DNA from 3 places in the Bradyrhizobium sp. RDM12 genome. Region 1 is predicted to be linked to each of the others. Evidence: predicted binding sites of a transcription regulator. Region 1 holds the regulator's gene; each other region holds the start of a gene.
The links. Region 1 encodes PhoB, which activates phosphate uptake and scavenging genes when phosphate is short. Its sites were predicted from a motif close to TGTCATNNANCTGTCAT; they were not measured.

Region 1 (7,267 bases):
CTGGGCTGCCGAGATCAAGAGCTAAGCTCTCTCTCTCGTGTCCCGGACGCGCGGCAGCGTGGAACGCTGCTGCGCTGAGCCGGGACCCACAAGAACGAGGCCCCGGATCAGCGTCGCAACGCTTCGCAGCGAGCGCCGCATCCGGGGTTCGAGACCAACAAAAAGCGTATATTCTTGGTACAGGGGATCGGCGTGGCAGAAATGGCCGTTCAGAGCGATGTAATCGACGACGCCGGACCATATGATCGCGCCAAGGCCTTGAGCGCGTTCAAGCTCGGCGACGTCACCTTCTACTGGATCACGCGGCTCAGCGCGATCTCGGTGCTTCTCATTCTCGGCGGCATCATCCTGTCGCTCATCGTCGGCGCCTTCCCGGCGATGAAGGAATACGGCTTCGCGTTCCTGTGGACCCAGCGTTGGGCGCCGTCGGCCGATCCGCCTGTGCTCGGCGCGCTCGGACCGATGTATGGCACGCTCGTCACCTCGTTCATCGCGATGCTGATCGCCATTCCGGTCGGTCTCGGCATCGCGATCTTCTTGACCGAGCTTTGCCCGCAATGGCTGCGCCGCCCGATCGGCATGGCCATCGAATTGCTCGCCGGCATCCCCTCGATCATCTACGGCATGTGGGGCTTCTTCGTGTTGGGTCCGTTCCTGGCCAACACGTTTCAGCCCTTCATGATCAGGATCTTTGACGGCGTCCCCGTGCTGGGGGCGATCTTCGCGGGCCCCCCGTCCTATCTCAGCCTGTTCAACGCCGCGCTGATCCTCGCTATCATGGTGCTGCCCTTCATCACCTCGATCTCGGTCGACGTGTTCAAGACGGTGCCCCCGGTGCTGAAGGAGGCTGCTTACGGCGTCGGCTGCACCACCTGGGAAGTCGTGCGCAGCGTGGTGATTCCCTATACCCGCGTCGGCGTCATCGGCGGCGTCATGCTGGCGCTCGGACGCGCGCTCGGCGAGACCATGGCGGTGACCTTCATCATCGGCAACTCGTTCCGCATCTCGTCATCGATCTTCGCACCGGGCACCACGATCTCGGCGGCGATCGCATCCGAATTCGCCGAAAGCGACGGCCTGCACCAATCCGGCCTGATCCTGCTCGGCTTGCTGCTGTTCGTGCTGACGTTCTTCGTGCTCGCAGCGGCGCGGCTGATGCTGATGCGGCTGGAAAAGAAGGCGGGGAACTAACATGAACCCGATCTATTCACGCCGCCGCCGCAAGGACATGGTGATCCGCGGCCTCTGCATTGCCGCTGCCGCCTTCGGCGTCACCTGGCTCGCGCTGATCCTGATCACGCTGCTCTATAACGGTGTGGCCGGCCTCAACCTCGATCTGTTCGTCTCGGACACGCCGCCTCCGGGCTCGAACGAAGGCGGGCTGCGCAACGCCATCGTCGGCTCCCTGATCATGACCGTGATCGGCGTCGGCATCGGCGCGCCGCTCGGCCTGTTTGCCGGCACCTATCTCGCCGAGTACGGCCGCAACGACAAGCTGACCTCCGTGATCCGCTTCATCAATGACATCCTGCTCTCGGCGCCCTCGATCATCATCGGCCTGTTCATCTACGGCGCCGTAGTGGTGCCGATGCGCGGCTTCTCGGCGATCGCAGGCTCGCTCGCGCTCGCCGTCATCGTGATCCCGGTGGTGCTTCGCACGACCGAGGACATGCTGCTCCTGGTGCCGAACGCGCTGCGCGAGGCGGCCTCTGCGCTTGGCCTGCCGCGCTCGCTGGTGATCAAGCGGATCGCCTATCGTGCTGCCCGCTCGGGTCTCATCACCGGCGTGCTGCTCGCCACCGCCCGCGTTGCCGGCGAAACCGCGCCGCTGCTGTTCACCGCGCTGTCGAACCAGTTCTTCAGCCTCGGCTTGAACAAGACGATGGCGAACCTGCCAGTCACCATCAACAATTTCGTCCAGAGCCCCTACGCCTATTGGAAGCAGCTCGCCTGGAGCGGCGCACTGCTCATTACCCTGACCGTTCTTGCCCTGAATATTGGCGCGCGCATTCTTGGCGCCGAGAGGACCGCGAAATGACCGATCTTTCCGTATCGATGAGCGCGGCCGGCGGCCTGCCCCAGGCGCCGATGCTGCCCGAAGCACCGGCCAAGGTGACGGTGCGCAACCTCAACTTCTATTATGGCGAGCATCACGCGCTGAAGAACATCAATCTGGCGCTCGGCACCAACCGCGTCACGGCCTTCATCGGCCCGTCCGGCTGCGGCAAGTCGACCCTGCTGCGTATCTTCAACAGGATGTACGACCTCTATCCGGGCCAGCGCGTCACCGGTCAGCTGATGCTCGACCAGACCAACATCCTCGACCCCAGGCTCGACCTCAATCTGCTGCGCGCCCGCGTCGGCATGGTGTTCCAGAAGCCGACGCCGTTCCCGATGACGATCTATGAGAACATCGCCTTCGGCATCCGTCTCTATGAGAAGATCTCGAAATCCGAGATGGACGACCGCGTCGAGAAGGCGCTGCGCGGCGGCGCGCTGTGGAACGAGGTCAAGGACAAGCTCAACGCCTCCGGCCTGTCGCTCTCCGGCGGCCAGCAGCAGCGCCTCTGCATCGCCCGCACGGTTGCGGTACGGCCCGAGGTGATCCTGTTCGACGAGCCCTGCTCGGCACTCGACCCGATCTCGACCGCCAAGGTCGAGGAGCTGATCCAGGAGCTGTCCGAAAGCTATACGATCGCGATCGTGACCCACAACATGCAGCAAGCGGCCCGCGTTTCCGACAAGACCGCCTTCATGTATCTCGGCGAGCTGATCGAGTTCGACGACACCAGCAAGATCTTCACGTCGCCGACCGACCGGCGCACGCAGGATTACATCACCGGCCGGTTCGGCTGAGGAGACGGCACATGGGTTCCGAACATACCGCAAAGGCCTTCGACACCGACCTCCAGGAGCTCACGCGCCTGGTCGCCGAGATGGGCGGCATCGCCGAGCGCATGATCGTCGATTCTGTCGACGCGCTGATCCGACGCGACGTCGCGCTCGGCCAGCGCGTCGTCACCATCGATGCCGAGCTCGACACGCTGCAGAGGAAGATCGAGGAGCGCGCCGTGCTCACGATCGCGCGCCGCCAGCCGATGGCGGTCGATCTGCGCGAGATCGTCGGCGCCATGCGCGTTGCAACCGATCTCGAGCGTATCGGCGACCTCGCCAAGAACATGGGCAAGCGCGTGGCCGCGCTGGAGACGGATTTCCATCCGCTCAAGCTGTTCCGCGGCCTCGAGCACATGACCGATCTCGTGCAGCAGCAGGTCAAGTCGGTGCTGGACGCCTATGCCGCGCACGATCTGCCGGCGGCGATGGCCGTGTGGAAGGGCGACGAGGAAGTCGACGCCATCTGCACCTCGTTGTTCCGCGAGCTCCTCACCTACATGATGGAGGATCCGCGCAACATCTCGTTCTGCATCCATCTGATGTTCTGCGCGAAGAACATCGAGCGGATCGGCGACCACGCCACCAACATCGCCGAGACCGTGTTCTACATGATCGAGGGCCAGGCGATCACCGACAAGCGGCCGAAGGGCGATATGACGACTTTCGCCACCACGGTCCCGAACGCCTGATTACGCAAGGAGCGACGAGCGATGGGCGCACGCATTATGGTGGTTGAGGACGAGGAAGCTCTGACCGAGCTGCTCCGCTACAACCTCGAAGGCGACGGCTATGACGTCGAGACGGTGATGCGCGGCGACGACGCCGACACCCGTCTCAAGGAGCACATCCCCGATCTGATCGTGCTCGACTGGATGCTGCCGGGGCTATCAGGCATCGAGCTGTGCCGGCGGTTGCGCGCGCGGTCCGACACCAAGCAGCTGCCGATCATCATGCTCACCGCGCGTGGCGAGGAGAGCGAGCGGGTCCGGGGCCTTGCGACCGGCGCCGACGATTACATCGTCAAGCCGTTCTCGGTGCCTGAGCTCCTGGCGCGCGTCAAAGGTCTGCTCCGGCGCGCAAGTCCGGAGCGGCTCGCCACCGTGCTGGCATTCGGCGACATCGAGCTCGACCGCGACAAGCGCCGCGTGGCGCGCTCGGGCCGGCCGATCGACCTCGGTCCGACCGAGTATCGCCTGCTGGAGTTCTTCCTGGAGCATCCCGGCCGCGTATTCTCGCGCGAGCAGCTGCTCGACAGCGTCTGGGGTCGCGACATCTACATCGATGAGCGTACCGTCGACGTGCATATCGGCCGCCTGCGCAAGTTGCTCAATCTCGGTCGCGAGCAGGACCCGATCCGTACCGTGCGCGGCGCGGGCTATGCGCTCGACGACCGGTTCGCGAAGGCCGAGCAGGCGTAAGCCACAGCTGCGTCAACAATTGTAACTGTCGTCCCGGCGACAACGGAGTTTGTTGAGCCGTCATTGCGACGGCTCCTAAATTTGACTGAGACAATACTTACCGCGGCGGCTTCGCCGGCGCCCGCCGGCGATCCGCTGCCGGCTGATACGCGACCCGCGAGTGCTGGGCGCAATAGGGCAGGCCGGAGAGCGCCTTGCCGCCGCAGAAGAAGAAGTCCGCGCTCGAGGGATCGCCGACCGGCCAGTGGCAGGTCGCCTCGTTCAATTCGAGCAGCGACAGCCGCTGGCTCATCGGTACCACGTTGTCGTAGGTGACCGGTTCAGCCTCGACTTCGACCTCGAAGGCCTGCGCCAGCGCGGTATTGCCGCGCGCGATCGGCCTGCTCGCCCGCATCATGTGCTGCGCTGGACGCGCCTTGCGCGGCCGCGGAGCTGCCGAAGACGGGCTCTTGGCGCGGCCCGACAGGCCGAGCCGGTGAACCTTGCCGATCACGGCGTTGCGGGTGACATTCCCAAGCTCAGCGGCGATCTGGCTGGCCGAAAGTCCGGCCTCCCAGAGCTTTTTCAGCTGTTCGACGCGATCGTCGGACCAGGTCAAAACCGTCATTGCACCCTTTCCTTCGCCGCGCGCCCGCCATACTGGGACCGCACAACGAATGCCTAAGCCTCGAAAAACCCGTGCCGCCAGAATCCCTTAAGGCTCGCCGGGCGCAATGAGACGCCCGAACGTTTACGCCGGTACATGAGGACTTTTGGGATCAGAACCGCTGCACGAGATGTCGTATCTGACAAGCCAGACGCTACAATATGGCGTGACTCACGCGCAAGAGTCCGCCGACTCGCTTCCACATGTTCCGTGGCCAAAATCCCGCAAATTCGGCACCGCAAGACTACGGAATCAGGATTTCGTGGGGCTTTCCGGTCGGCATTGACACCAATGGTGCCAAGCATAAGATAGTGACGCGTGCCGCCCTTAAAAGGCGGCACGTTTCGTTTTCCGGACCAATGATGCGCTGCGCAACGCACGTTCAGGCCGTCCGAAACATCCAAAGAGACCATCATGGCTAACAGCGCAGCGCCGCACTTGCTCCCCGTTTTCGCCAGGACCGACATCGGTTTTGAGCGCGGTGAAGGCGTCTGGTTGATCGCAACCAATGGCGATCGCTATCTCGACTTCACCTCGGGCGTGGCGGTGAATGCGCTCGGCCATGCCCATCCCGCGCTGGTCAAGGCGCTGCAGGAGCAGGCCACAAAGCTCTGGCACATGTCGAACCTGTTTCAGAGCCCGGACGGCGAGAAGCTCGCCGCGCGTCTCTGCAACGAGAGTTTTGCGGACTTCGTGTTCTTCTGCAATTCCGGCGCCGAAGCGCTGGAGGGTCTGATCAAGCTGGTCCGCCATCATCACTTCTCCAATGGACATCCGGAGCGCTACCGCATCATCACCTTCGAGGGCGCCTTCCACGGCCGCACGCTGGCGACGCTGGCTGCGACCGGCTCGGCAAAATATCTCGAAGGTTTCGGTCCGCCGATGGACGGCTTCGACCAGGTCCCGCATGGCGACATCGAGGCGGTGAAGAAAGCGATCGGTCCGCAGACCGCCGGCATCCTGATCGAGCCGATCCAGGGCGAGGGCGGTGTGCGTTCGGCGGCGCCTTCTTTCCTGAGAGCGTTGCGCCAGCTCTGCGACGAGAAGGGCCTGCTGCTCGCCTTCGACGAGGTGCAGACCGGCATGGGCCGCACCGGCGATCTCTTCGCTCATCGCCGCACCGGCGTCACGCCCGACGTGATGTCGCTGGCCAAGGCGCTCGGCGGCGGCTTTCCGATCGGCGCGGTGCTGGCGACCGCGGATGCGGCCTCCGGCATGGGGCCCGGCTCGCACGGCTCGACCTTCGGCGGCAATCCGCTGGCGATCTCGGCCGCGAACGCCGTGCTCGACGTCATGCTCAAGCCCGGCTTCTTCGACCACGTGCAGAAGATGTCGCTGCTGCTCAAGCAAAAGCTCGCCTCGGTGATCGACCGTCACCCCGATGTCGTCAGCGAAGTCCGCGGCGAGGGGCTCCTGATCGGCATCAAGGCCGTGGTGCCCTCCGGCGATCTGGTCGCAGCGCTGCGCAATGAAAAACTGCTCACTGTCGGCGCCGGCGACAATGTCGTGCGCTTCCTGCCGCCCTTGATCGTCGCCGAAGCCGAGATCGAGGACAGCGTCGGACGGCTCGAACGCGCCTGCACTGCGCTGTCCGGCAACAAGCGGGCGGCAAGCTGATGAGCAAGACGCCAAAGCACTTCCTCGACATCAACGAGCTGCCGCTGTCGGAGCTCAAGAGCATGCTCGCCGCCTCCTCCGCCATGAAGGCGAAGCAGAAGGCGCATCAGCCGGTCAAGCCGCTCGAAGGCAAGACGCTGGCGATGATCTTCGAGCGTCCGTCGACCCGCACGCGCGTGTCGTTCGATGTCGCCATGCGCCAGCTCGGCGGCGAGCCCATCATGCTCACCGGCGCCGAGATGCAGCTCGGCCGCGGCGAGACCATTGCCGACACCGCGCGCGTGCTGTCGCGCTATGTCGACGCCATCATGATCCGCATCCTCAATCACGAGGCGCTGCTGGAGCTCGCGGCGAATGCGACCGTGCCCGTGATCAACGGCCTGACGCGGCGCTCGCATCCGTGCCAGGTCATGGCCGATCTCCTGACTTACGAAGAGCATCGCGGCCCGATCGAAGGTCGCACCGTGGCCTGGACCGGCGACGACAATAACGTGCTGGCGTCGTGGGCCCATGCCGCCGAGCGCTTCAAGTTCAACCTCAATGTCGCAACCCCGCCGGAGCTTGCCCCGAAGAAGGTGATGCGCGACTTCATCAAGGCCACGGGCGCGCCGATCGTGCTCGGCACCGATCCCGAGGCCGCCGTGAAGGGCGCCGATTGTGTCGTCACCGACACCTGGGTGTCGATGGGCGA
Region 2 (7,267 bases), 3.2 Mb from region 1:
ACGACACGATAGCCGAGCGCCTCCACCCGCTGGATCACCGAGGAGCGCACGAACGGATCGTCCTCTGCAATCAGGATGGTTTCGTGGCCGCGCGGTGCGGCGTCCTCGCTGTCCAGCACATCCGTCGGCGCTTCTCCGCCGCCCGGACGCGGCAGGTAGATCCGGACCGTCGTCCCAAGGCCCTGTTCGCTATAGATCGACACGTGGCCGTCGGATTGCTTTGCGAACCCATAGACCATGCTCAGCCCGAGGCCCGAGCCTTTGCCGACCTCCTTGGTGGTGAAGAATGGTTCGAAGGCGCGCTCGATGACCTCGGGCGTCATGCCTTCGCCGTCATCAGTCACGGAAATCAGCGCGTAGGCGCCGGACGCCACTTCCGGGTGCAGGGCGCGATAGTCCTCATCGATTGCGGCCAGCTCCGTGCTCAGCGTCAGATGTCCGCCTGACGGCATCGCGTCCTGCGCGTTGAGCGCAAGGTTCAGCACGGCGGATTCGAGCTGGGCGCGGTCCGCAAAGGCCTGGACGGCGCCAGGACCGAACGCCGTCTTGATCTCGATGTTTTCGCGCAAGGTGCGCTTGAGCAGCTTGAGCATGGACCCGAGCAGCTCGCGGCAATCGACCGTCCGCGGCTGGAGCAATTGGCGGCGACTGAACGCGAGCAGCCGCTGCGTCAGCTCCGCGCCGCGTTCGCCGGACTCGCAGATGTCGTCGGCAAATTGCCGCAAATCGGGCTGCGTCTTGAGCTGCTCGGCGAGATGCTCGGCGTTGCCAATGATCACAGTCAGGAGATTGTTGAAGTCGTGCGCGATGCCGCCGGAAAGCTGGCCGACCGTCTCCATCTTCTGGGCCTGCTGGAGCTGTAGTTCGGTCAGCTTGCGCGCGGTCAAATCGCGGATGATGCCGACGTAGATCAGTTCGCCGTCCTCCCAAGCCTGGCCGACCGACAGATCCATCGGAAAGCTCGATCCGTCCTTGCGCAGGCCGACGGCTTCCCGGTCGCCAAGCGCCGCGCGTGACCGGTGGAGAGGCGCCTCTCCTGGTGGGACATCAGCATGCCGATGTCGCGATTCATGACCTCGGCGGCGTGATAGCCGAACAGCCGTTCGCAGGCGGGATTGAACAGGAGAATGCGGGCTTGCGCGTCGAACAGGATGACACCGTCGACGGCGGTCTCGACGACCGCGGTGAGACGCGTCATGCTTTCGCGCATCGCGCGCTGGGCGTCCCCGACCTGCCGCAGCAGCAGCGTCGCGTCGCGGCTCTTGATCTCTTCCTCCTCGAGCGCAGCCCGAACCTTCTGCAGCTCGAACGGGGAAGGGATGGACAGGATTTTCGGCAAGAGCGGCCAAAGTGCACCGGCGGTGACGATGGAGGCCACAGCCGTGACCGCCTTGACCAGGCCCTCGATGCCGTAGATCGGGACCCAGAGCGTGTAGATCGACAGCAGATGGGTCAGGCCGCAGGCAATGATGAAGATGGCGAACGCCCAATAGACCCGGCCGAATTGGAGGTCGTGCCGCTTGGTGACGAGAATGGTGAGAGCGAACGGGATTGAGAAATAGGCGGCGGCTATGATGGCATCGGAGGTGACGTGGAGCCACATCAGCTCAGGCTGCCACAGCAGGCAGATGCCGTGCGGTGAGAACATCGAGGAGTCGAGGATGCGTTCGAAGTAGGCCCACATGATTCCACTCCGATAGACTTGCGGGCCAGGGGCGGGCCCGCGACCTTGGTCGGTTCCACCAACTAACGTCTCACTCCTGCGCGTCGCCGCCAAGGGCCAAGGCGATATCGGGCTGAATTTTGCAGCCTGTGCACGAATACGGGTCGACAGCGCCTCGCCGGATCACGGTTGGCTGATTCGCCGGTGCCGCGAATCGCAGCCGGTCCGGCTTGCTGGGGCTCCGCGCGCGCGCTAGGACAAGCCATGGCTGTGTCCCTATCAAGCAAGCGTTTTCCTGCGATGACCACGCCCGTGGCGCTCACCATCGCAGGGTCCGATTCGAGCGGCGGCGCGGGCATCCAGGCCGACCTCAAGACTTTTGCAGCGCTCGGCGTCTACGGCGCGTCCGCCATCACGGCGCTGACGGCGCAGAACACCAAAAGCGTCAGCGGCATTCACACGGTGCCCGCCGCGTTCGTCACCGCACAGATCGATGCGGTGTTCTCCGATCTCGAGGTCGGCGCGGTGAAGGTCGGCATGGTGGCGCAGGCCGAGAGTATCGATGCGATCGCCGCTGCGGTGGCGCGCTGGAAACCTCGCCATGTCGTGCTCGATCCCGTGATGGTCGCAACGTCGGGCGATCGCCTGCTGGCTGCAGACGCCGTCGAGGCCCTGCGCACGAAGCTGATGCGGCTGGCGTCTGTCATCACGCCAAATCTGCCGGAGGCGGCCGCGCTGCTGGACGAGCCGATTGCGCGAAGCGAGGCCGAGATCGTGAGCCAGGGGCGTCGTATACTCGGGCTCGGCTGCCGCGCGGTGCTGATCAAGGGCGGGCATGGCGAGGGCGTCGAGAGTACCGACTATCTCGTCGAGGCCGAAACTATGATCGCACTTGCCGCGCCGCGCGTCGCCACCAAGAACACCCATGGCACCGGCTGCTCGCTGTCAGCGGCGATCGCGGCAGGTCTCGCCAAAGGCGAGGATCTTGAGACGGCCGTGCGCAACGCCAAGAGCTGGATCAGCGCTGCGATTGAAGCTGCCGACCGCTTCAGCGTCGGTCACGGCCACGGGCCGATCCATCATTTCCACAAGTTTTACTGACGCGCTTCGTGCGGCCCGCCCGCCCGGCGTTAACCGGCAGGCCATGGAATTCCGGACTTTTGCGGACAACCCATGTCGCCTGATTGTCGCATGCGACTGATATTCGCGGGGAGGGCGAGGCGAGGTTTGATTCGTACCTGAGGGTGCCTCAAAGGTTCGATCGGTCATCCACCTGTCACGGGACATTGTTACAGGCTGTCGCATGGGAAGCTATGATGTGAGTGACGAGAGCCCTGAAAGGCGCTTTCGCACCTTGTTCATTTCCGATGTCCATCTCGGAGCCCGCGGCTCGCAAGCCGACCTTCTGCTGGACTTCCTGCGCTACCACGATGCCGACACCATCTATCTCGTCGGCGACATCGTCGACGGCTGGGCGCTGAAATCGAGTTGGCACTGGCCGCAATCGCATAACGACCTGGTGCAGAAGCTGCTGCGCAAGGCGCGTAAGGGCGCCAAGGTCATCTATGTGCCCGGCAATCACGACGAGTTCCTGCGCAACTATTACGGCACGCATTTCGGCGGCATCGACGTCGTCGAGAACACCGTTCACACCGGCGCGGACGGCAAGCGCTATCTCGTCATCCACGGCGACATCTTCGACCTCGTGGTGCAGAATGCGCGATGGCTCGCCCATCTCGGCGACAAGGCCTATGACTTCGCGATCCAGATGAATCGCTTCGTCAACTTCTTCCGCCGCATGTTCAAGGTGCCCTACTGGTCGCTGTCGCAATGGGCCAAGCAGAAGGTCAAGAACGCGGTCAACTATATCGGCGCGTTCGAGCAGGCGCTCTCCGCCGAAGCACGGCGCCATGACGCCGACGGCGTGATCTGCGGCCACATCCACTACGCCGTGATCCGCGACGAGAACGGCATCCGCTACATGAATTGCGGCGATTGGGTCGAGAGCTGCACTGCGCTGGTCGAACACGATGACGGCCGTTTCGAGATCATCACCTGGGCGGACCACGCGCAAAAGCCTGCAGCCGTACCGCAGGTGGCGGCAAGGGCGGCTTGATGCGCATCCTGGTCGCGACCGACGCCTGGCACCCGCAAGTCAACGGTGTGGTTCGGACGCTGACCAAGCTCGCTGACGCCACCAAGACGCTCGGTACCGAGATTACATTCCTGACGCCGCAATCGTTCCGCACCTTTGCGATGCCGAGCTATCGCGACGTGCGGCTCGCGATGCCGCGCCCCGCGCGCATCGCCAGACTGATTGAGGAAGCGCGGCCCGACAGCATCCACATCGCGACGGAAGGGCCGATCGGCCTGATGGTCCGCCGCTATTGCCGGCAGCGCAAGCTGCCGTTCACGACCAGCTTTCACACCCGCTTTCCCGAATATGTCCGCGCCCGGGTGCCGGTTCCGGAATCCCTGATCTGGCGGGCGTTGCGGCGTTTCCACGGCGCCAGCCGCGCCGTGATGGCGGCGACGCCTGCGCTGGCTCGCGAGCTTAGCGAGCGCGGTTTCGACAACGTCGTGCTGTGGCCGCGCGGCGTCGACACCCATCTGTTCTACCCCGCGCCATCGACCTGTGCCTACCGGCACCGGTGTTCCTCTCGGTCGGCCGTGTCGCGGTGGAGAAGAATCTCGAGGCGTTCCTCGATCTCGATCTGCCCGGCACCAAGGTGATCGTCGGCGATGGCCCGGCGCGCAACGCGCTGGAACAGGCCTATCCCGAGGCGATTTTCTTGGGCGAAAAACACGGCGAGGAGCTGGCCGACATCTATGCGGCGGCCGATGTCTTCGTGTTTCCGAGCAGGACCGACACGTTCGGCCTGGTCCTGCTCGAGGCGCTCGCGAGCGGCCTGCCGGTTGCGGCCTTCCCCGTGAAGGGGCCGCGCGACATAATCGGCGATGCGCCGGTCGGCGCGCTGGACAATGACCTGCGCAACGCCTGTTTCGCGGCGCTCGACATCTCCAGGCCAGCCTGCGTCCAATTCGCCGCCAATTACACCTGGGAAGCCTCGGCAAGGGCGTTTGTGGACAGCATTTTGGCGGTCGGTGCCGTGCTGCCCGGCCGGAACGGAGCGGACCCGGACCGGTTTGCCGCCTGATCGCGAAGATCCTCTCGCGGAGGTGTCTTGCCCGCGCCGCGTCTGCCGCGATAACATCACCCCCATGTCCGAACAGCCCCTTCCGATCGGCCCTGCCGATATCGATGCCGCAGCGCGCGTGCTCGCCCCTTTCGCCGTCCGCACCCCGCTGTTGTCGTTTCCCGTGCTCAACGAGCGCGTTGGCGCGAAGGTCTTCCTGAAGCCGGAGATGCTCCAGCGCACCGGCTCCTTCAAATTCCGCGGCGCCTTCAACAAGGTGTTCTCGATCCCGCAGGACAAGCGCGCCGGCGGCGTCGTCGCGTTCTCCTCCGGCAACCACGCCCAGGGCGTGGCGGCGGCGGCCAAGATCCTGGACATGCAGGCGACCATCGTGATGCCGACAGACGCGCCGCTGTCGAAGCGCGAGCGTACCAAATCCTATGGCGCCGAGGTCGTGCTGTACGATCGCGACCGCGACGATCGCGAGGCGATCTCGCGCGGCATCGCCGAGAAGCGCGGCGCGACGCTGGTCAGGCCCTATGACGATCCCTTCGTGATCGCGGGACAGGGCACCGCCGGCCGCGAGATCGCGGAGGACATGGCCACGCTCGGCCTCTCACCCGACATCGTGGTGGCGCCGGCCTCCGGCGGCGGCCTGATCGCGGGCGTCGCGACGGCCGTGAAGGCGCGCTATCCGCAAGCCCAGATCGTGGTGGCCGAGCCCGAGGCGTTTGACGATCACGGCCTGTCGCTGACCGCAGGTCATCGCGAGCCGCACGCGCCGGCTGGCCGCACCATCTGCGACGCGCTGATGGCGCTGATCCCCGGCGAGATGACCTTTGCGATCAACAGCAAGCTTCTGGCGCGCGGCGTGACCGCGTCGGACAAGGAAGTCGGCGCGGCCGTCGCCTTCGCCTATCGCGAGCTGAAGCTCGTGGTCGAACCCGGCGGCGCGGTGGGCCTCGCCGCACTGCTTGCGGGGCGTCTCGACGTTGCCGGCAAGAACGTGGTCATCGTGCTCTCCGGCGGCAACGTCGATGCGGATCTGTTCGCCGAGCTGGTGGCCTGAGTTTTGGGCTTCTGACAAATCACGCGTAAGGGCGTGGGGCGTTTGCCTCACACTCCGTCATTGCGAGTTGGGACCGGCTTGAGGAGCCGACGCGCGCTGAATGAAACGTTGTTTGGCGACGCAAATGGAATCAATGGGTTAGCTCGACGTTTCTTCCTAGCGCAGCGAAGCAATCCAGAATCTTTCCCGCGGCGGCAGTCTGGATTGCTTCGCTGCGCTCGCGATGACGATGGCGAGAGTGCGCAGCGTTACGAGAAGAACGCGATCTTCTCGGCCTGGGTCATGCGGCGGATCGGCGCCAGCGCGTCGTTGGCCGCGGGGCGGGGCTTTGCACGATGCCGCTGGCGAGGACCGTGGCGCCGAGCGAGAGCTCGGGCAGGGGGACGACGGCACCGGAAGTGACGCGGTCGGTGCTGCGCCGAAATTCGCCACGGCCGCCATGGCGGGGCTGGCTGCTCCATCACTTCGGCGGCGGCTTCGGCGATGGCATCGGTCAGACGCGCGAGCGATTCCATGGCGATCGGCGCTTCGATGATCGGCTCCTCAACAACCCGCTCCTCGACAAGGGTCTCCTCAACTTGCGGTGCGATTGGCGCCGCCATGGCGACCGGCTCCGCGATCTCCGCAGCCATCGGCTCCGGCATCGGCTCGGGCATCGGCTCGGGAATGGCCGCTTCCATCTCCATGGGCTCGACGATCTCGTCGAACTCCGGATCGGGCGCGGCCATTTCCATCGCGATCCGCGCCAGCACGGCGTCGTCTTCGGCCTCCGCGGCGGCATCGAGCGAGAACTCGTCCGCGATCTCGGCGACGGAGGCGGGATCGGCCAGGCTGTCCTCGACCGCAGCAGAACGCTCTTCGACAGCGGTGTGGCTTTCGGCGATCTCGGGCGCGATCGCGAGGTCCATCGTCGCGTCCTCGGCGCTGCCGCTCGCGTGAGCGGCCGCCGCGATCTCCTGCGGCGCCTCCGTAAAAGCGACGGGTGCTTCGCTCACGGTCGCGGCGGGCGCTTCGGCAACCGGCGGTTCTGCAGGGCGCGGCTGCACCGAGCCTTGCGGCGCTTCGACGCCGCCAAGATCGGTCTGCTCGACCCGGTCCTTGAGCAGATCGAAGGCGGCCTTGAGGTCGGCGCGCGGGTCGATGGTCGACACTTGGGCGCAGGCTGCTTCGATCGAGGCGAGCTGCGAATCAATCAGGTCGCAGATTCGCCCATCCGCGCCGATCTCGCGCCACCGCCAGGAGATCTCCTTGATGATGCGCACGCCGCGCGGGATCGGTGCGAGGCTCGCCTCGAGCACAGCCGGATCGAACGCCTTGCCGGCGGCGCTTTCTGCGTCCTCGACGGCGCGGCGGATCGCGACCAGCGCTTCGGGCAGGCGGTCCTCGACGATTGGTTGC
Region 3 (7,267 bases), 650 kb from region 1:
GTCGACGACACCTATCCGATGCTCGGCCAACTCACGCTGGCGCCGCAACTGCCGCTGACCGATCTGCTCGCGATGCGCGACGGCGCATTCGGCGCCGCGGCCGATCCGACGCTGCTGGCGCGGCTGTCGCTGAAGATCGGCGACCGCGTCACCATTGGCTCTGCGACCTTCCAGATCTGCAGCAGCGTCGAGGCCGAGCCCGACAAGCTTGCCAGCGGCATCGGTTTTGGTCCGCGCTTCCTGATCAGCGAGGCCGCCCTGCGCGCCACCGGCCTGATCCAGCCCGGCAGCCTGGTGCGCTGGGTCTACCGGGTGAAGCTGCCAGATACCGCCAACAGCGACCGCGCCACCGACGCCTTCATTGCGGATGCGCGCAACGCCGCGCCGCAGACCGGGTGGGAAGTCCGCAGCCGCTCCAATGCCTCACCGCAACTCGAACGCAATATCGGCCGCTTCACGCAATTCCTGACGCTGGTCGGCCTCGCCGCGCTGCTGGTCGGTGGTGTCGGCGTCGCCAATGCCGTGAAGAGCCATATCGATCGCCGGCTCGAGGTGATCGCGGCCCTCAAGGCCGTCGGTGCCACGGGCCGCGACGTCTTCGGCATCTATCTCGCGCAGGTCGTCCTGCTCGCGGCGATCGGCTCGGTGATTGGGCTGGCGCTCGGCGCGGCGATGCCCTTCGCTATCGTCGGCCTGTTCGGAAAGCTGTTGCCGCTGCCGGTGGTGCCGGCCGTGCACGCCGACGAGCTCGCGCTGTCCTTTGTCTACGGTCTCTTGACCGCGCTCGCCTTCGGCCTGTGGCCGCTCGGCCGCGTGCACGACGTGCCGGTCGCCGCGCTGTTCCGCGACACCATCGCTGCCGAATGGCACCGGCCGCGCTGGAGCTATCTCGTATTCATGGGCGTCGTCGTCGCGCTGCTGGTTGCGGTCGTGATCGGCCTGTCCTTCGACAAGCGCATCGCCGCGGTGTTCGTGGCCTCTTCCGTCGTCGTGTTCGCAGTGCTGCGCGGTGTCGCGGCCGTGCTGATGGCCATCGCGCGACGGCTGCCGCGCACGCGCTTCACCATGCTGCGGCTTGCGATCGCCAATATTCACCGGCCGGGCGCACTGACGCCCTCGGTCGTGCTCTCGCTCGGTCTTGGGCTCGCCGTGCTCGTCACCATCACCCAGATCGACGGCAATCTGCGCCGGCAATTCCTGGCGGCGTTGCCCGAGCACGCGCCGGCGTTCTACTTCATCGACATTCCGAGTACCCAGGCGGCACCGTTCGACGATTATCTGCGCCAGATCGCCCCTGGTGCGAAGGTCGAGGACGTGCCGATGCTGCGCGGGCGCATCGTCGCCGCCCGCGGCGTCCGGGCCGAGGACCTCAAGCCGACCACGGATTCCGAATGGGTGCTGCAGAGCGACCGAGGCCTGACCTATACCGGCGAGCTGCCGAAGGGCTCCAAGGTGGTCGAGGGCGAATGGTGGGGCGCCGACTATTCCGGCCCGCCGCTGGTCTCGATGGAGAAGAAGATCGCCGAGGGCCTCGGCCTCAAGCTCGGCGACGAAATCGTGGTCAACGTGCTCGGCCGCGACATCCCGGCGAAAATCGGCAATCTCCGCATCATCGACTGGCAGGGGCTCGGCATCAATTTCGTGCTGGTGTTCTCGCCGAACGCCTTCAAGGGCGCGCCGCATACCCACATCGCAACGCTGACCGAAGCCGGCGGGGATGCGACCGGCGACGGCAACATCATCAAGCAGGTGGCGGATGCCTACCCGATGGTGACCAGCGTACGCGTGCGCGAGGTGATGGAAACGGTCGGCGCGGTCGTGACCAACCTCGCGCTCGCGATCCGCGGCGCCAGCGCCGTGACCCTGATCTCGGCGATCCTGGTGCTGGGCGGCGCGCTCGCCGCCGGCCATCGCCACCGGGTCTATGACGCGGTGATCCTGAAGACGCTGGGTGCGACGCGGCTGCGGCTGCTCGGCGCCTATGCACTCGAATATCTCCTGATCGGCCTCGCCACCGCGGTGTTCGGCGTGATCGCCGGCAGCATCGCGGCCTGGATGATCGTGACCCGGCTGATGACGCTGAGCTTCGTCTGGCAGGCCGGCAGCGCGGCCGGCGTGGTGGCGGCCGCCCTGGTCGTCACGGTCGGGCTGGGGCTTGCCGGCACGCTGCTGGCGTTGAACAAAAAGCCTGCCACGGTGTTGCGCAATTTGTGACAAAAGGTAGCGGGAGGCTGCGCCGGACCGGAATCGTGCGATTCGAGCGATTAACCACGCCCTTGTCAGGCTCGCGTCAGGAGTGAGCGCGGAGGGCGACATTCGGCCGCGCGTGGACGGTTGCAGCGAATGTGTTAGTTTCCCACATATCGAATGGGTTCGGAGCCCCGATTGTTAGCCAAATTTAATGTCGGCAGACATCGGTATCCGAGATAGAGTTTGACGAACCGGCGGCATGGCGACCCTCATGCCGGACCGGGCCAACCAACGGGAATTCGACCATGTCGGACCTAGACCGCAATTACGCTTCTCCTTTCGGCAGGGCCGCCGGGCGTGTTGACGCCGCGACGGTCGATGCCGGCCTGCGCGCCTACATGCTGCGCATCTACAATTACATGAGCATCGGCCTTGCCATCACCGGCCTCGCCGCGCTCGGTGTCTACATGGCTGCCGTGACTGACGTTCCAACTCCGGAAGCCGTCCGTGTCGGCAAGCTGTTCCTGACGCCGTTCGGCTACGCGATGTTCGTCAGCCCGCTGAAGTGGCTGTTCATGCTCGCGCCGCTCGCGATGGTGTTCGTGATCTCGGCCGGCATCAACCGTCTCGCTCCCTCGACCGCCCAGATCCTGTTCTGGGTGTTCTCGGCGCTGATGGGCATCTCGCTGTCCTCGATCTTTCTGGTGTACACGCACACGTCGATCGTGCGGGTGTTCTTCATCACCGCGGCGACATTCGGCGCGCTGAGCCTCTACGGCTACACCACCAAGCGTGACATGAGCGGCATGGGCTCGTTCCTGTTCATGGGCCTGATCGGCATCATCATCGCGAGCCTGGTGAATCTGTTCCTGGCCAGCACGGCGCTGCAGTTCATCGTGTCGGTGGTCGGCGTGCTGGTGTTCGCGGGCCTCACCGCCTGGGATACGCAGCGGCTGAAGAACGACTACATTTACGGCTACGCTTCGGCCGGCGGTGACATCGCCGAGCGTGCGGCGATCTCCGGTGCGCTGTCGCTGTACCTGAACTTCATTAACCTGTTCACGCTGCTGCTGCAGCTCCTCGGCCAGCGCGACTGAGCGCCACCCGAGCGAATGGACACGAACCCCGGCCGTGAGGCCGGGGTTTTTGTTTACGGCCCGGTGTTTCCTCGCGCTCCGTCATTGCGAGAAGCCCTTGCGACGAAGTAATTCAGAGTCCCTCCGCGGATGCATTTCTGGATTGCTGCGCTCACAACGACGGGGCGTGGAAGCACCGTTGCCTCTTCCAGCCGCAGCGCGAACGCTCTAATCTTCGCCCATGTCCACACCCGAAATCAGGCCCACCCTCGAGGCCGACCTCCCCGCCATCACCGCCATCTATCAGCAGGCTGTCCGCGAGGGCACCGCGACGTTCGAGCTGGAGCCGCCAGACCTTGCCGAGATGACGCGGCGCTATCGCACGCTGGTCGACGGCGGCTATCCCTATTTCGTCGCCGTCCTCGACGGCCGTGTTGCCGGTTACGCCTATGCCGGCGCCTACCGGCCCCGCCCGGCCTATCGCTTCACGGTCGAGAACTCGATCTATCTCGATCCCGCCTTCCACCGCCGCGGCATCGGCGCGCTGCTATTGGAGCGGCTGATCATCGAATGCGAGGCGCGCGGCTTCCGCCAGATGATCGCGGTCATCGGCGATTCCGCCAATGCCGGCTCGATTGGCGTGCACACCAGAGGCGGCTTCAAGATGATCGGCACGCATCCGAATGTCGGCCTGAAATTCGGCCGCTGGCTGGATACGGTGATGATGCAGCGCGATCTCGGCGAGGGCGCGCGCACGGTGCCGGAGAAATAATCCGGTCTCGCAGGGCGGGCAAAGCGTAGCGTGCCCACCATGCTCGGCGATTGAGGCCGCTACACCACCGCCAGCTTGCGGTCGATCACCAGCAGCACGCGGTCGAGCTCGTGGCCGCGGCGCAGGATCAGGCCGGTCGCCGAGATCACGCTGTACATGCCTTGTTTGCGGGCCAGCCGCGGATCTTTCTCGATGCGGTAGATCGGCACTTCGGAGGCACGGCGATAGACCGAGAACACCGCGCGGTCCTTCAGGAAGTCGATGGCATAGTCGCGCCACTCGCCGTCGGCGACCATGCGGCCGTAGAGGTTGAGGATGCGGTTCAACTCGAGCCGGTTGAACGTCACCCGGCTCAATTGGGCATTCGCAGCGGCGGGGCGCGCCACTGCGCGCTGCTCGCTCGGATCCGCATCCTCCGGCATTAAACTCATGCAGCGCCTCCTGTCGCATCAGCATGAACCGCCTCCGCGAAAGCCGTCCCCGGAGCCGCGGATCATGACGGTTGCATGATTGCGCCAACTGTTCCCCGCCGCAAGAGGCTCTTGGGGCTTCTTGAAGGACCTTGGGCTCGTCTCGCCGACTGGTTGCAATCATGACACACGCAACGGTGGAACTTCTCAGCGGCAAACCGTCACGGGATCGTTAGCAGGAATCACAGGATCGCCGCTTTTCCGCCAACCGCCCGCCGCCCTGCGTTGCGAAAAGGCTTATGTGCGTTGACCCGGTCCTTTCGGTTCCGGATTCCTCAGCCCCCAGCCCCCCGGGGCCGGACAGGATCGGGTCTGTACGCGCGACAAGGAGGGCCAACGCAAGTTGGTCCTTTTTTGTTTATGTCGGGGAGTTGCCGCAGCGAACATCCCTCCGAACGCCCGCGCGGCCGAGCCGTAGCAGCGGGAGGCCTGCCTGGTTCGAGACGCGCAAAGGCGCGCTCCTCACCATGAGGGTTGAGAGTGAGTTCGTGTCAGAGAGAATGCGAAGCTTGCGTCAGTGCAGCGACGTGTACGCCGCACCCAGCATCGCGCCCGGCTTCTCGCGGCTGCCGTCCTGGACATAGACCACCGCACCGTCGACGCCCTCGCGCGAGGTGAGGTTCTCGAGCGGCACGGTCCAGGTTTCCGGATGTCCGTTCCAGTCGCCGACCTTGAGCAGATTGCGCACGACGTTGTGATATGTGATCTGCTGGCCGCGATTTTCACCGCGGCTGATTTCGATCGGCACCGCCTTCGCGATCGAGCAGATCCAGACCTCGCCGTGCGAGACCGCCGGCTCGTTGCCCGCGGCCACCGACACGTTGATCTGCTTGCCTGCCAGCGACATCGTCACCGGCACGCTCATCACGCCCGTGCCCTTGTCGGTCTTGCCGATCGCGCTCTCGATGCCGGCGCGATCGCTGCCGATGACATGCACAGCGCCATTGACCACGACCTGCGGCGTGTAGACCTCGCGGTCACCGCGCATGCGCGAATAGGCGCGCTGCCGCGCCGAGAAACGTGAATCTGCCAGCGTGTCCTTCCAGCCGAGATAATCCCAATAATCGATCGGCATGCTCAGCGCGATGATCGAGGGATCCTTGGCGAGGTCGCCGATGATCTTGTCGGCGGGCGGACAGGATGAGCAGCCCTGGGAGGTGAAGAGCTCGACCACGGCGCGGGGATCGGCCTGGGCGGGACGGATGACGGCGAAGATTGCGCAGATGCCGAGTGCTCCCGACCAGAGTGCGCCGGACCATCGCGAAACCAAATGAGAAGCCATCATTCCAGTCATGTCGAACGTCACATCTCGTGTTCGTGGAGGGATATTCTATCGCCTGATGGTCACCGTAGTCTTACGGGCGCGGCACATTCAACCGTCCGATGCGAAGTGTACGGTGGGGCGAATCCATCCGAAGCATCCGTAACGCATGAAGGCGACCCTGTGATAGGCCGCCTTCGTTTAACCTTCTACTCACGTCGCGGTGAGCCACCGTTCACAAATTCGCGCTTAGACCGCGAGCTTGCGCAGCACATAGTGCAGAATGCCGCCGTTCCGGTAATAATCGAGCTCGTCCAGCGTATCGATGCGGCACAGCAGCGAAACGCGCCGCAACGAACCGTCACCGGACACGATCTCCGCGGTCAGCTTCTGGCGCGGCTTGAGGTCGCCGACAAGCCCACGCAGCGTCACCTTCTCGTCGCCCTTCAGGCCGAGCGACGACCAGGAGGTGCCGTCCTCGAAGGTCAGCGGCAGCACGCCCATGCCGACCAAGTTGGAGCGATGGATGCGCTCGAAGCTCTGGCAGATCACGGCGCGCACGCCGAGCAGACGCGTACCCTTCGCAGCCCAGTCGCGCGAGGAGCCGTTGCCGTATTCGGCGCCGGCGAACACCACCAGCGGCACTTGCTCCTGCTGGTACTTCATCGCCGCGTCGTAGATCGACATCTGCTCGCCGTCGGGCCAGTGCTTGGTGAGACCGCCCTCGGGGATGTTTCCATCCGCGCCCTTCAGCATGAAGTTCTTGATGCGGATATTGGCGAAGGTGCCGCGCATCATCACTTCATGGTTGCCGCGACGCGTGCCGTACTGATTGAAGTCGGCGGGACGCACCTGGTGCTCGCTGAGATACTTGCCAGCGGGAGAGGTGAGCTTGATCGAACCGGCCGGCGAGATGTGGTCGGTGGTGATCTTGTCGCCGAACATGGCGAGGATGCGCGCCTCGACGATATCGGTGACCGGCTCCGGCTCCTTTTTCATGCCGTCGAAATAGGGCGGGTTCTGCACATAGGTGGAAGACATGTTCCAGCGATAGGTCTCGCTCTCGACCGTCTTGATCTTGCGCCAGTTGGTGTCGCCCTTGAACACGTCGGCATACTTCTTCTTGAAGATCGACGCGGTCACGAACTTCTTCATGAAGGCGTTGATCTCCTTCGTCGTCGGCCAGATGTCCTTGAGATACACCGGCTTGCCGTCCTTGCCTTCGCCGAGCGGCTCGACGGCGAGGTTCTTGGTGACGCTGCCGGCGAGCGCGTGGGCGACGACCAGCGGCGGCGAGGCGAGATAGTTCGCCTGCACGTCCGGCGAGACGCGGCCTTCGAAGTTGCGGTTACCGGAGAGCACGGCGGCGGCGACGATGCCGTTGTCGTTGATCGATTTCGAGATCTCCTCCGGCAGCGGGCCGGAATTGCCGATGCAGGTGGTGCAGCCGAAGCCGACCAGGTTGAAGCCGACCTTGTCGAGATCAGCCTGCAGACCG

Region 2: the regulator PhoB is predicted to act here: its motif matches at 2,927-2,943, upstream of ACTGJ9_RS19130 (UDP-2,3-diacylglucosamine diphosphatase).
Region 3: the regulator PhoB is predicted to act here: its motif matches at 4,534-4,550, upstream of ACTGJ9_RS06625 (DUF2794 domain-containing protein).

The regions. Positions count from the first base shown of each region.
Region 1 covers NZ_CM133064.1:745,725-752,991, reverse strand. The annotation lists gene pstS (phosphate ABC transporter substrate-binding protein PstS) at 1-25, shown strand, start outside; gene pstC (phosphate ABC transporter permease subunit PstC) at 202-1,191, shown strand; gene pstA (phosphate ABC transporter permease PstA) at 1,193-2,038, shown strand; gene pstB (phosphate ABC transporter ATP-binding protein PstB) at 2,035-2,856, shown strand; gene phoU (phosphate signaling complex protein PhoU) at 2,868-3,584, shown strand; gene phoB (phosphate regulon transcriptional regulator PhoB) at 3,606-4,313, shown strand; gene ACTGJ9_RS03600 (GcrA family cell cycle regulator) at 4,411-4,920, opposite strand; gene ACTGJ9_RS03595 (acetylornithine transaminase) at 5,374-6,576, shown strand; gene argF (ornithine carbamoyltransferase) at 6,576-7,267, shown strand, end outside.
Region 2 covers NZ_CM133064.1:3,966,022-3,973,288, forward strand. The annotation lists gene ACTGJ9_RS19115 (ATP-binding protein) at 1-953, opposite strand, end outside; gene ACTGJ9_RS19120 (PAS domain S-box protein) at 911-1,684, opposite strand; gene thiD (bifunctional hydroxymethylpyrimidine kinase/phosphomethylpyrimidine kinase) at 1,964-2,764, shown strand; gene ACTGJ9_RS19130 (UDP-2,3-diacylglucosamine diphosphatase) at 2,967-3,779, shown strand; partial or broken gene ACTGJ9_RS19135 (glycosyltransferase family 4 protein) at 3,779-4,821, shown strand; gene ACTGJ9_RS19140 (threonine/serine dehydratase) at 4,886-5,869, shown strand; partial or broken gene ACTGJ9_RS19145 (hypothetical protein) at 6,118-7,267, opposite strand, start outside.
Region 3 covers NZ_CM133064.1:1,392,937-1,400,203, reverse strand. The annotation lists gene ACTGJ9_RS06640 (ABC transporter permease) at 1-2,214, shown strand, start outside; gene ACTGJ9_RS06635 (Bax inhibitor-1/YccA family protein) at 2,496-3,287, shown strand; gene ACTGJ9_RS06630 (N-acetyltransferase family protein) at 3,508-4,038, shown strand; gene ACTGJ9_RS06625 (DUF2794 domain-containing protein) at 4,098-4,469, opposite strand; gene ACTGJ9_RS06620 (DUF1223 domain-containing protein) at 5,023-5,802, opposite strand; gene acnA (aconitate hydratase AcnA) at 6,019-7,267, opposite strand, start outside.